Regions from separate parts of the Candidatus Clostridium radicumherbarum genome, predicted to be linked through region 1. Evidence: riboswitches for the same ligand, from Rfam matches in the RefSeq annotation. Region 1 holds a riboswitch; the other holds the start of a gene.
The links. Region 1 has a riboswitch for cyclic di-GMP ahead of ACJDUH_RS01545 (hypothetical protein). Riboswitches for the same ligand answer to the same signal wherever they lie in the genome.
Positions count from the first base shown of each region.

Region 2: another riboswitch for cyclic di-GMP. It lies ahead of ACJDUH_RS18335 (Ig-like domain-containing protein); the one in region 1 lies ahead of ACJDUH_RS01545 (hypothetical protein).

Region 1 covers NZ_JBJHZY010000001.1:307,803-315,368, forward strand. Annotated here, with positions in the region: gene ACJDUH_RS19710 (hypothetical protein) at 1-891, opposite strand, end outside; gene ACJDUH_RS01525 (iron-containing alcohol dehydrogenase) at 1,117-2,286, shown strand; gene namA (NADPH dehydrogenase NamA) at 2,384-3,424, shown strand; gene ACJDUH_RS01535 (HD-GYP domain-containing protein) at 3,630-4,700, shown strand; gene ACJDUH_RS01540 (hypothetical protein) at 5,004-5,150, shown strand; cyclic di-GMP riboswitch class I at 5,375-5,463, shown strand; gene ACJDUH_RS01545 (hypothetical protein) at 5,603-6,583, shown strand; gene ACJDUH_RS01550 (hypothetical protein) at 6,718-7,311, opposite strand; gene ACJDUH_RS01555 (hypothetical protein) at 7,327-7,566, opposite strand, start outside.
Region 2 covers NZ_JBJHZY010000005.1:149,763-157,328, forward strand. Annotated here, with positions in the region: gene ACJDUH_RS18335 (Ig-like domain-containing protein) at 1-2,817, opposite strand, end outside; cyclic di-GMP riboswitch class II at 2,848-2,931, opposite strand; gene ACJDUH_RS18340 (leucine-rich repeat protein) at 3,425-6,460, opposite strand; gene ACJDUH_RS18345 (lipase family alpha/beta hydrolase) at 6,680-7,566, opposite strand, start outside.

The DNA.
Region 1 (7,566 bases):
ACCTCTAGCGCCAGTACGACCAGTAGGACCAGTTTCGCCAGTAGGACCGGTTACACCAGTAGCGCCTCTAGCACCAGTACGACCAGTAGGACCAGTTTCGCCAGTAGGACCGGTTTCACCAGTAGCGCCTCTAGCACCAGTACGACCAGTAGGACCAGTTTCGCCAGTAGGACCAGTAGGACCCGTTGCACCAGTAGCACCTCTAGCGCCAGTACGACCAGTAGGACCAGTTTCGCCAGTAGGACCGGTTACACCAGTAGCGCCTCTAGCACCAGTACGACCAGTAGGACCAGTTTCGCCAGTAGGACCGGTTTCACCAGTAGCGCCTCTAGCACCAGTACGACCAGTAGGACCAGTTTCGCCAGTAGGACCAGTTGGGCCAGTAGCACCTCTAGCACCAGTACGTCCTGTAGCACCGGTTTCGCCAGTAGCACCAGTGGTTCCAGTAGCCCCTGTACGTCCAGTAGCTCCAGTTCTGCCGGTAGGACCTGTAGCCCCGGTGGCGCCAGTAGGACATTTGATTTTACATTTTTTGCAGATATCTTCTAAATCACAATCTTCATCATGCTTGTGACATTCTTCGTGTTTATCATGTTTATCACAATCATGTTCTTTATCGTGTTTATCGTGTTTATCGTGTTTATCATGTTCTTTATCATGTTTATCATGCTTATCGTGTTTATCATATTCTTTATCATGTTTATCGTGTTTATCATCTTGTTTATTGTGCTTTTCAGATTTATCTCGTTTATCAGCAATAACATGCTTGTCCAAATCATTATTTTCATTCCAAATGTCGAATTCTTCATTAGTTTCCGGCAGTCCAAATTCATCATTAGTTTCTGGTAGTCCAAATTCTTCATTTGTACTTTTGAAAAAATCGAAATCCAAATTTTTTACCTCCTTTATTTAATATTTATCTTCGCTCTATAATATGGTGTATTTAAGCAACAGTTACAATTTTTAATAAGTTTTTAATAGAGTTCATAAATTAGCAAAAATATTATTTTATAATGCATTTTATATTGTGTTGTGTAATAATATATTTAAGTATTACTAATAATTTTTAGTAAGTACTTATTTTTATCAATTAGCATTAAATTAGGAGGAATTTAAATGAATAATTTCACATTTTTAATCTCAACCAAAATTATTTTTGGAAAAGATACTGAAGAACTTGTTGGAAGCGAGGTAAAAAAGTATTCCAGCAGGGCTCTATTATGTACTGGCGGCGGAAGCATTAAAAAAAGTGGGCTATACGATAAAGTAATTAGATCTTTAGAGGAAAATGGAATTGAATATATAGAGTTATCAGGAATTCAGGCAAATCCAAGATTAGGCCTTGTTTATGAAGGTATAAAGCTGTGCCGTGAAAATAAGCTTGATTTTATTTTAGGAGTAGGCGGAGGCAGTGTAATAGACACCGCCAAGGCAATTGCCGTAGGAGTTCCATATGAAGGAGACGTGTGGGATTTTTATTCAATGAAAGCAAAGCCTGAAAAAGCACTTCCTGTTGGAGATATTTTAACTATTCCTGCTACTGGAACAGAAGCAAGCATTAGCTCTGTTATTACCAATGAGGATGGCATGTATAAAAGAGGACTTAACACTGAACTAATTAGACCTGTATTTTCAATACTAAATCCTGAATTAACCTTTACACTTCCTGATTATCAGACAGCCTGCGGTGCTTGTGATATGATGGCTCATACAATGGAAAGGTATTTTACAAATGTGGAAAATGTGGATTTAACTGATAGACTTTGTGAGGCTATATTAAAAACCATAATAAATAATACACCTTTAGCACTTAAAGACAGATCAGATTATGCTGCAAGAGCTGAAATTATGTGGGCTGGAACAAATGCTCACAATGGATTAGTAGATCCTGGAAGAATAGGAGATTGGGCATCTCATGGAATTGAGCATGAATTAAGTGCCTTATATGATATTGCACATGGTGCAGGTCTTTCCATAGTATTTCCTGCATGGATGAAATATGTTTACAAACATAATATAAATAGATTTGTGCAATTTGCAGTTAGGGTATGGGATGTAGATCTATCCTTTGAATCCAGTGAAGCAATTGCCTTAGAGGGAATAAACAGAATGATGGAATTCTTTAAGAAAATAGGACTTCCAGTTACCTTAAGTGATGCCAATATTCCAGAAGATAAAATTGAGGAAATGGCTGATAAGTGTACAAATAAAGATACAAAAACTGTTGGAAACTTTGTAAAATTAAATAAACAGGACATAATAAACATATACAATTTAGCAAAATAATTTATGCTTACCAAGGGACTTTACCGTTATAAAACTTTAAATATAGCTGGGAAAGTCCTTTAATTACTAAAATAATTACATGGAAGGAGACAAATAAATGTCAAAATTATTTTCGGAATATAATCTAAAAAATTTGAATTTAAAAAATAGAATTGTAATGGCACCAATGTGTATGGACAGTGCAGATAATTATGGAAATGTAAACTCCTGGCATTTTATTCATTATGGAACTAGAGCTGTTGGTGGAACCGGACTTATTATTCTTGAAGCAACTGCAGTAGAAAGCAGAGGAAGAATAACTGATAAGGATCTAGGTATATGGCAGGATTCACATATAAAGCCTTTAAAAGAAATTGTAGATGAATGTAAAAAGCATGGCGCAAAGATGGGTATACAGCTTGCTCATGCAGGTAGAAAGTGTGAAGTAGGTACTGAGGACATTATAGCCCCAAGCTCTATAGCCTTTAATGAAAAATACAAAACACCAATAGAAATGAGCAAGGAAGATATAAAAAGGGTAATAAGTTCCTTTAAGGATGGTGCCAGAAGAGCTAGGGAGGCAGGTTTTGATGTAATTGAAATTCATGGAGCTCATGGATACTTAATAAATGAATTTATGTCTGGGTTAACTAACAAAAGAACAGATGAATATGGCGGCAGTAAAGAAAACAGAGCTAGATTCTTAATGGAAGTTATAAAAGCAGTAAGAGAAGAATGGCCAATGGAATTACCTTTAATACTAAGGGTTTCAACTGTAGAATATGCAGCAGGTGGTAATAACCCTGAAGATACTGCTGAAATTATTAACTTTGTTAAGGAAGCTGGTATAGATATTATTAATGTAAGCTCAGGCGGAGTAGTTCAAGCACACATAAATACATATCCAGGGTACCAAATAGGGTTTGCTGAAAAAATAAAAAAACTCACCAGCTTACCTGTTGTTGCGGGTGGCCTTGTTACAAGTCCTCTTATGGCAGAGGAAATTATACAAAATAATAGAGCTGATTTAGTATATTTAGGGCGTGAGTTGTTACGTAACCCGTATTGGCCCCTAGTTTCAGCTAAAGAGCTTCAAGATGATATATTTTGGCCAGTTCAATATGAAAGAAGTAAAGAAGTAAGAAAGGGTGGTTTCTAATTTATAATAAAAAAATCAATAGTTCTTTTTACAGTGAAAAGCTTAATATGTATTATAAATTGACTAAACTAATTATAATTTGCGAAATTTAGGGAAAAATAATTGAATTTTTAGACAAAATAATCCGTTATTAGACAAAGGATATATGATTTTTCTATAGAATTGTATAAGTAATATTATGAGTTAACTATGGAAGGTGTCATATATGGTAAAAGGGAAGCAGCTATTGTATGTTCATGAATTAACTCCAGGTATGATTTTGTCTAAGGAAATAAAAGCTAATGGTAAGCTTCTAATTGCAGAGGGTACAATTGTAACCCAATATGCAATAGATAAACTGAAAGATTATTATATAGACAATCAAATTGAGGTATACTATGGAGATTTTGATGCTGAACAAGATTACAGCAAGGATGCTGATGAAATTAGGACTTTTGAGGAAGTTCAAGAAAGTCTTGAGGAACTTACCTTCAATGTAGAAAATATTTATGAGGATATGGAAAATTTAAAAGTAACAAGTATAGAAGAAATAAGAAGATTTGCTGTTAAAATTCAAAGTGAGTTAAAATCAGTAAACTCAGTGATTAAGAATATTGTCCTTTATGGCAGTGGGAAAGATACTATTTATAGACATGGAGTTAACGTTACTGCTTTAAGTACAATACTAGGCAAATGGATAGGATTAAGCGGCAGTGATCTTAACCTTCTTACATATTCCTCAGTTTTACATGACTTTGGTAAAGTTAAAATAGATAAGAGTATTTTAGATAAACCTGGAGACTTAACTAAAAAAGAATTTTATGAAATTAAGAAGCATCCAACAATAGGTTATAACTATATAAAAGAGATACCTTTTTTAGATAAGTCTGTGAGCTATGGCGTGCTTATGCATCATGAAAGAAATGATGGCTCCGGATATCCATTAGGATTAAAGGAAGAGAATATTCATAAGTTCGCAAAAATAATAGCTATAGCAGACACCTTTGATGCTGTGAATTCTGATAGGAGCTATAAAAATAGCAAGGGACCTTTCGAAGCACTTGAAATAATTAAGAAAGAAAGTCTAGGAAGGCTTGATTATGAGTATAGTAATATTTTCTTAAGTCACGTAGTTAATTATTATATTGGAGAAATGGTTGAATTAAATACAGAAAAGGTTTGTAAGATTATACAAATAGATGTAAATGATTTAACAAGACCACTACTGCTGGACAACTCTGAGTTCCTAGATTTGAAGCAGCATAAAGAATTATCAGTTAAGAGATTGGTTTTATAATTAACAAATAAGAAAGGCATTCCAAGTTTTATTGGAGTGTCTTTTTTATTTTATTTGTGTATTGCAAATAAATTTTCATTTCCATAGGATAAAATATGGCACCTGTATACCATACCCCCCTATATTATATAAATAAACATTTAACTATCATGTGAAAATACTAACAATACTAGTACAGAGAACATTGTGAAATCAATATTTATCATGTTAATATTTTATTTATAGTATCTTTTTGGATCTTCTGTAGTATAATATACGTATAAGAGGTATAGAGAATTTATAAGTAATTTGGGAGGTGTAATAATGAATATATTAATGTATGCTATTAGCAAAAAGTATAGGGAAAAAATAAAATCAGAGTTCAATAAAGACTTATCCCATAAATTAGAGCAGGAAGTAATTCAAAATGAATTTATATACAAGACTGTATTAGAGGGTAATGTGAATTAACTATATTGATGCCCATAGATCTTAAATGTGCCTATGGGCTCTTTTTATTTAGTTTAATAGACTTTATTCAATGAAAACTGTCACTTTTTTTGAAATTATTACAAATTATCTTAGGTACCACCTAAAAAATACAAAATATTTCGTATAATTATTATTAGATATATTGATTTCTCATTTAATATAGAATATAATGGTAATAACTTAATATAAATCAATTATTTTATATTAGTAAATAGCAAATCCATCAAAAGGTGGAGACGCAAAGCCGTGAGTCTAAAGCAAATTTATTTGCCATGATAGTCAGGTTGCCAAAAATATAGGGTAACAGTTGTATCTTTCTAAGATAGGCGCTGTGTTGCCTGTCTTTTTTTAATGTAAAAGTTACTTGTAACTTAAACGTTAAATAATTTGTTACCTAAAAACAAAACGTTTTATTAATTGAGAGGTGCAGTATGGTAAAAAAGTGGAGTTCAGAAGAACAAAAGTATCTAGCTGAAAATTGGGGACAAGTTGAATTGAGAGTTATTATGGAGGTGCTTGATAGGAGTTATGACAGCGTAGTTAGAAAAGCTCAAAGATTAGAGCTAGATACAAACAAATATCCAAAGGAGAATTTAACCAATAGGTGGTCTGAGCAGGAAGAAAATGTTCTTTATAACTTTTATCAAATTAAACCAATGAATGAATTAATCTTATTACTACCCAATAGAACAAGGGAAAGCATAATTAAAAAAGCCAAACAACTAGGTCTTAATTGTGAAAATAGGCATTGGCTTTCAGAAGAAGTAACTTATCTAGAAGAAAAATGGGGCGTAATGACCATAGAGAATATTGCAAAGAAGCTTGCTAGAACCAAAAATGCTGTTTTACTAAAAGCCCACAAAATAGGTCTTAGAGAGCAGATAATTGCAAACGGTGAATACCTTACTCCAAAGGATATTTCTGAGATTTTAGCGGTTGGCACAAGAACTGTTTATAATTGGATGGATAAAGATTATTTAAAATATAAGAAATTTAGAATAAACTCAATTAAAAAATATCAAATTTCAATAGATAACTTTAAACTATTTATAGAGGAACATGAAGATAAATGGAATACTAAAACAGCAGATATTAAATTTATTACATCATGTTATACCACTTTCAGGGACATGGCAAGCACCAAGGTGCCAGAATGGCTGCAGCAAAAAATTAATGTAGACAAGCAGAAGAAACTTCCCGCATGTCGCAAGCAGTGGACAATTAAGGAAGAAAATAGGGTTAAGTCAATGATTATTGGAGGCAAAACCTGTAAGGAAATAGCACTATTATTAAATAGAAGCTTTTATTCAGTACAAGATAAAATAAGCAGCAAAAGGCATGAATATTTTCAAAGCAATAATATAACATCATCTAGTTTAAAGGAAATGGATCAAATTTCAATAGTTGGATAAGATATTACATAAAATTAGTATATATCAGCAACTTAGGCTGAGAAACACTCCCACATAATAAATGAATATAAAAGGGGGATTTTGCAAAACTATTTTTAATAATAGTTTTGTAAAATCCCCCTTTTATTTATGCATTATGCCCCTGCTGGAGTGGATTGATTTGAACTATTTGCTGAAGCACTTTGAAGTAGGTTTAATAAGGAATCTAAATCAGCATTTAATTTAGTAAGTTCGCTAATTCTTGTGTTTTGAATACTTATCACTTTATCTAAATCAGAAGTTGCTGCATCAAATTTTTTGCTTTGCACGTCAGATTTAAATTGAGTAAAGGCTTGTTCAATGGTGCCATTAGTAGCTTGTATTGCGGACACATCATTTTGAATTAATTTACGCTGTGCATCAATTTTGCTTAAATCATCAGAAGTTAATTGCTTTTTACTTTGTTTAATATTATTAATGTCTGTTTTTACAGTGGCTCTTTTATCAGATACTGTTTTTCTAAGCCCTTGAATGGTCTCGTGATTTTTCTTTATAGTATCTTTTTTCTGGAGCATATTAGCTTTGAACTGCTGTCTTTCCTGAACTAACTGAAGGTGCTGCTGCTGTTTTATAAGTCCATCGCCAAGTTTACCTGCTGTAGCACTTGTTCCTTGGGCATGGACAGCCATAGGTATTATAAGGGCTGCTGAAATCAATGATGAGATTACCTTAAATTTTAAATTTTTCATTTTAAAAACATCTCCTTAATTTATATTATTTATTATTGACTCAGTTGTATTTATTTCCGAACTATTATCTAGGCCATTTAAGGTACTATCTAATTTATCTAGCATATTAGAAGCTTCCTGCATTTCCTTATCTGTTGATGGGGTCATATTAGTTGATCCATCGGCCTTATTAATATTTGCTGAAGTAGTATTATTCTTTTGAGCAGGGCTTAGTATAGAGGATTTTTTATTATTTGATACGGGCGTTAATGTTCC
Region 2 (7,566 bases), on a different contig from region 1:
CAATTGGAATTTCACCGGTACTGTACTACCTAGCTTAAATAAACTAGTACCATTTGGATTAATTGGCTGAAGTATTCCACCAAACGCATATTTAACTGTATAGGATATAGTCTTTTCTATAGTATTGCCTGCATTATCTCTAGCTATAATTAATTGAGTTCTGAGGCCTACTTTACTTGTATCAATTGTTCCGCTGGATGGTGTAGCTAATCCTGATAACTCATCAGAAGAAGTCCATGCTACAACCTGATTAAGTGTGTAGGTACCACCATCTTCAACATTTATAGTAGGTGCTGTCTTGTCTATGTTTATTCCTGATACAGTATATGATGCACTGTTTCCAGCCTTATCAGTTGCTGTTCCTGTTACTGACTTGTTTCTACCTTCAGTTGATATTGTCTGATCAGGTGTTACACTTGCAATTCCTGATAAAGCATCGCTAGCGGTAAAATGAACTTTTACGTCACTATTGTACCAATTTGCAGTATTTGGACTAGTAGTTGGTGCACCAGTAATAACTGGAGGTGTATCATCAACTGTATAAGTTACACTAGCTGTTCCAACGTTTCCAGCTTCATCAGTAGCAGTAACTGTTATTGTATGGATTCCTTCTGTCTTATCTAAAGAATCAGCTTTTATGACCAATCCAGAATCTGAATTATCAGTTGTTGTGTATTTTAAATCAGGCAACTCATTTGACTTATAGGACATTCCATTTACTGGATTACTTATTGTAACAGTTGGATTAGTATCATCTATGAAATATTGGATTTCCTTTTCGCTGCTATTTCCAGCTGCATCTGTTGCTGTAATAGTGTAATTATGAAGCCCTGCTTCTCTTGAAAGTTCAGGAGTATTATAATTAGGATTTGAATCCAAATTGTCAGTAACAGTTAAACCAAGTTCCGGTAGGTCTGTTGATTTATAGTATTTATGAGCAAAGGAATTTGCAATAATAACTGGAGGTGTATTATCTACTGTGTAAGTTACAGTTTTTTTAGTTTCATTACCTGCAGCATCCTTAGCTATTACACTTAATGTCCAATTTCCCTCTGAAGTTTGCAATTGGTCTGCTACTTGACTTACAACTCCAATATTATCTGTTGCAGTATAATAGCTTTTTCCATCAAGAAGCTCAATTAAACTCTTTGTAGTTAAGAAACTTCCATCTTTAATATTAAAGTTGACTTCAGGTGCGGTGTCATCGATAGTGTAAGTAATATCTTTTGTTTCCTCATTTCCTGCCAGGTCTTTAGCTGATACTGATACCGTATGTGTTCCTTCTGTTAAATTTAAAGACACTACAGTAACACTACTTAAATCTAAATGAGCATCTGTTGCAGTAAAGAAGCTATCCTTAATGTCTTTTAATGCACTTGATTTATAGAACCCTCCATTTACAAGCTCTTTATTAAATGTAATTACAGGTTTAGTATTGTCTACAGTATAGCTGCTAGCCTTTATAGTAATATTACCTGCTTTGTCTACAGCAGTTACAGTGGCTGAATGTGTACCATCTGTGCTCTTTTCCAAAGAAGAAGCCTCAACTTTAAGTAGATTGATATCATATGCTGTGTAGTAATCTCCCAGTGTATCTAAGGCTGCTTTATTGTAAAACTTATCAGAGTCCAGTTTGATAGTTACAGTTGGAGCAGTATCATCCACTGTATAGGAAGCAGATGCACTATTTGAGTTTCCTGCTAAATCTGACGCACTCACTGTGACACTGTGATTATCTTCTTCTAAATTAAGAGCAGGTGCATTCACAGAATTTTCGTCAAGATGTGCATCCTTAATATTAAAATATGGATTAAAACCCTTAAATGTAGAATTATAGAATCCATTATCATCAAAATTAAAGGATATAGATGGTGCAGTATTATCAATTGTATAATTAATATTCTTGGTTGTAGAATTACCAGCCTTATCTGTAGCGGTAATTGTAGCTGTATAATCCCCTTCTGTATAAGTTAAATCTGATGCAGATACTTGGCTAGGGTCAAGATTAGCATCTTGAACAGTATAGTATTTTCCTCCACCATTCTGAATTATACCTTTCAGAGTGTCTGCATTATAAATTCCTCCATCAACTATAGCAGTTGATATTGTTGGAGCAGTTTTATCAACTGTATATATAGCACTTGCACTGCCTATATTACCTGCGGCATCAGTTGATGTTACGGTAACTGTATGCGTACCTTCAGTAGTATCCCATCCAGTAATTTCCTCAGTGTGTTTATTTGCTTCATCAACACTATATATAGGTGAATTTGGTAATGTTGTTGCATTGTAGTAACCATTGTTTATTGGAGCTGAAATAGTTACTACTGGCGCTGTCGTATCTCCTGCTTGGACATTTACAGTAAAAATATCTACTATATTATTAACAATTTGAGCCTTACCACTATTGGGATTTGCATTAGTAATTATTACAGTAATTGGAATAACTACATTTCCAACAGGTACATCATTGTCCACAGTTACAGTGGCAGCCACAGTTTGCGTGGTATCAGTATTAGTATTAAATGTTAAAGCAGATGAAGGTACAGATGACGTAGGAGTACCTGATTTGGTAATGTGGTAGTTTGTATTCACCGTTACTGTTGATGATAAATTATAACCACTTGGGATTGACACTTTGATAGAAAAATTCACAGTTGCTCCTTGAGCAGCCTTAACAACATTACCACTCTGTTCAGAAGCAGCAAGTTCAATATTTGGTGGTGGTGGATTATCATTAGCAGCAAAGGTAGGTGTATATAAACTTGCGGTCATTGCCAAGGCTGTAAAAATTGAAATAAGTTTTTTCTTGTTCATAAAATTTTCTCCTCTTAAAATAATTTTGTTTTTTAAGAGGGGAGGTTACACTATTAGCTCCATGAGGCCCAAGTGTCCAGATACAGACCGCACTTCTCAGCTCCCCTAATTTAAGAAACTTCCTACACGAGCATTAGTTTCTTATCAGCAGTATTAGAGATAAAAGTCTAATATTATGCAAAATCACCTCCATCTTTGTAATATCATAGCTTGTATTTACATTCAGCTTGCTAAGCTATACAATATTAGAATCTCAAGATAAATTTATAATAATTTTCTACAAAGAAAGCAAACCTTTATCTAATTTGTTGATTTCTAATCTATAGTAGAGGCTCTAACTAGCCAAATAATATAAGTCAAGCTGTTTTAAATACAATTATACTGAATATTCCATTAATTCTCAATAATTGTAATAATATAAATTTCAACAATATATTTCAAATACGGACATCTAATTGTAAATATAGTTTAAAAACCTCATCTATTAGTAGTAAGACTCTCCATAACTACTAATAAATGAGGTTCCCCGTTTTATTTTTGAATTTTTGTATACCTTTTACGTGTTCCTACATTCACTTTATTTTCAAGTTTAAACTTAAATATTATTTTATTGTAGACATTGTATTAATGAATCTACAGCGGTGTTTGAAATCCCTCCACCAGTCCTTATTATAATATTACCATATCTTTTACCAATTACTGCTTTTTGACTCGTATCTAAATCATTGTCTGACAGTACTACTGGAGAAGTATTAATTGCTGCAATTGATCCTGCTGATAAAGCATCTATAAGCTCATATCCCTTTGCTATATAAGTCTTATCTATAACGCTTCCATAAAACTTATCTATAACTAATGAGTTTGTTTCAAATCTATTTTTTCCACCTAGTCTGTTATTTCTTATATCTCCGGAAACAATTACATCAATACTATTAAGTACATTATTAGATACTACTCCAGTGCCACCTATAATGTATGCATTCTCTATATTCTTTGAACTTAGCCAGCTATAAGTAGCTGTTGAAATATTGTCTTTTTCCACCAATATTATAGGCATATTATCTCTACCTGCAGCAGGTGCAATGGATAAAGCATCAGCTTCACCATAGCCATTGCTTATAACTATTTTGCTTACATTATAACAATTCTTGTCTATATATTTTGCAACCTCTAAAGATGTACTATATCTATCACTTCCACTGATTCTTTCAACAGTTAATCCTAAAGCTTGAATCTCAAATTTTACATTATCACTAACTACACCAGTTCCCCCTACTATAATAGCTTTCTTAGCTTTTAATCTCTTTATCTCATTTATAGTTGAATCCGTAAGAGAGTTTGTTTCTGTCAGTAGCAGTGGAGCATTCTTGTATTTAGCTAGTGGTGTAGCCCCTAATCCATCTGCCATAGCTCCTCCATTTACAATTATTATAGTATCTGTAGTACTAAATTGACTTTGACTTAACTTGACAGCTGTATCATATCTGCTGCTTCCTATTAATGATAAAACTTCTATATTTCTATCAACTACGTTAACAATGCAGTTAGCAATGTATCCACCTTCAATAGTCTTAACAGTTATTGTAGCTGCGCCTTTTCCTATGGCTGATACTTTTCCTGTATTATCAACTATAGCTACAGATGTATTGCTGCTTGACCAAGTCACATCTTTATTTAGTACATCTGTGGGATTTACTGTTTCTTCAAGGCTTGTTGATTCACCTATTTTTAAGTTTACGGTAGTTTTATTTAAATTTACCCCCGTTACTGGCTTAGCTGTCCATTTTGCATACAATGTTACATTTGTTGTTACTTTATCAGTTCCAAAGTTCCATGCATTTAAGCATTCAGCCTCTTTATACCAGCCAGCGAAGGTATATCCTGATTTTGTTGGTTCTATTGGTGCTGTTATTAAAGTATCATTATCTGCTTGTACACTTCCTACAGCACTTCCACCTTCACTGTCAAATGTTACAGTATAATTTATTGCAGGCTGTTCTATTATCTGGTCAGCTGTCCATTTTGCATACAATGTAATATCTGTTGTTACTTTATCTGTTCCAAAGTTCCAAGCATTTACGTATTCAGCCTCTTTATACCAACCAGCAAAGGTATATCCTGCTTTTGTAGGTTCTGTTGGCGCTGTTATTAAAGTATCGTTTTCTGCTTGTACACTTCCTACAAAACTTCCACCTTCACTGTCAAATGTTACAGTATAATTTGATGTAGGCTGTTCTATTACCTGGTCAGCTGTCCATTTTGCAAACAATGTAATATCTGCTGTTACTTTATCTGTTCCAAAGTTCCAAGCATTTACGTATTCAGCCTCTTTATACCAACCAGCGAAGGTATATCCTGCTTTTGTAGGTTCTATTGGTGCTGTTATTAAAGTATCATTATCTGCTTGTACACTTCCTACAACACTTCCACCTTCACTGTTAAATGATACAGTATAATTTGCTGTAGGCAGTTCTACGAATGTTATGGAGTTACTACCTGCATATACCTGAGCATAAGAACCTTCAAACCCCTTTATCTTAAAATTTGAATTAACGCTGTCGAATGTTAAAAATCCAATACTAGTAACGCTTTTCGGAATTGTTATTTCAGTTAAAGAAGTACAATAATAAAATGCGTAATCTCCAATACTTGTAACACTATCTGGAATTACTATATTTGTAAATGCATAATTATGAGCAAAAGCATTAAAATCTATGATCTTAACAGTGTTTGGAATTGTTACGTTTTGGAGGACTTTACACATTTCGAAAGCGCGATATCCAATTCTCACCACGCCCTTTGGAATTGTTATATTTGTAAGAGCTGTACAATTTTCAAATGCACTGTTTCCAATATTCGTTAGACTACTTGGAAGAGTAACACCTGTAAGAGAGAAGTTATTGTAAAATATAGAATCTCCGGTATTTGTAAGATTATTTGGTAGTCTTACATTTGATAAAAGTTGATCATTATAAAACAAATAGTTTCCTACACTTATTACACTATCAGGCATTTCAGCAGTTTTAAGATTCTTACAGTCCTTAAAGGCGCCTTCTCCAATGTAGGTTACACTATTTGGAATTGTTATATTAGTAAGAGAAAAGTTCTCTAAAAAAGCATAACTTCCAATACTTTTAACACTATTTGGAATAGTAATTCCAGTTAATGCTTTTAAGTCTTGAAAGGTAGAATTCCCTATACTACTAAGGTTAGCTGGAAGTTTTATATTGGTAATGGAAGTACAATATGCAAATGCACTATCTCCTATGCTTGTTACACTATCCGGTATTGATATGTTTACAAGAGAGGAGCAATAATAAAATGCAAAACCGCCTATACTTGTAACAGTATTTGGAATTGTTACACTGGTTAATGACTGGTATCTAATATCATTATTTCCATTAAAAGCATTATTCCCAATACTCGTAACAGCATGTCCATCTATGGAACTAGGAATTGTAATATTTGTATCGCTACCATTATAACCTGTTATAGAATATGTTACTCCATCATCAGACTGCCAAGTAAAGCCATTTGCATCTGTGCCTGTGGTAGCTGCCAAAACAGGCATGAAATTAAAGCTTACAATTAAAATTGTTAAAACTAACATTAATGATAACATCTTCATTTTTCTATTATTCATAACTATTCTCCTATTAAATAAGAATTTTTTTATTAATAGATAAAATTACTACTATTATCGTATTTCTCACTTTTTCCTTTAATTTCTTTTTTGCTATTGATAAACAAAGGTTTATCAAAAAATCTCCCCTACTTATGATATGGTTCACCGTAAAGGGCATAAAGTAGATTTTCAAATTATATAAGCTGATATTTTTAATAATATTACAAAAATAAGTACTTAATAACCCTCTTTCTTAAGTGCTTCTACAATTTCCACATATTTTTCTATTACATCAAACCCTTTATAATCATCTCTTCTTAAGTCTATAATATCACCATGAGAGATTCCTCGCCTTCGTTTATTTTTCAATACCCCTTTAAATTCACCCCATTTAGCAGATTCAATAGATACTAAGCCATCATTTTCACCTTCCATTAACCTTACTAAAATATAAGGTATGGCTACTATATAATCACTTAATATATTCTTTACTACCGATGAGTAACTTTGATAATAAACTTGCTGAGCATCCCTTACCTCTTCATTAAATTTTTTACTATGACTAGTTGAAAACTGTCTGCTTGCAGTATAAAAGTCAGGATTTTTATCCCCTAGAAACCTATAATATTTATCAAAAAATCTTGCAATAGCTTTGTAAATTTTATCAGGAAGTTTACAAGCAATATCAACAAACTTACATCCTCTATGTGGTGATGACATCATGGTTAGTGATGCCACGCAGTCCCCCATTTCTAATTTACTTATCATATAACGTGCATCTAGTCCTCCCTTTGAATGCGCAATAATATTTACCTTTTTACATCCTGTTTCTTTCATAATATCAAGAATTTTATTTTTAATGTCCTTTGCATTATACTCAACTGTCCCCCAAGCTTCTTGATTACCGTAATAAACTGTTGCTCCATTGCGAATTAATTCCTTAGGTATCCTTCCCCAGTAATTAATATATTTTAAATCTCTAAATCCAACACCATGAACCAATACGAGTGGATATTTTGTTTTACATACTTCTGAATCAACACGAGCTTTATTATTAATTACTTTATAACACTCATGATCGTATTCTATTTTTGCTATATAGCAAGCATATAGCATTATAAGCA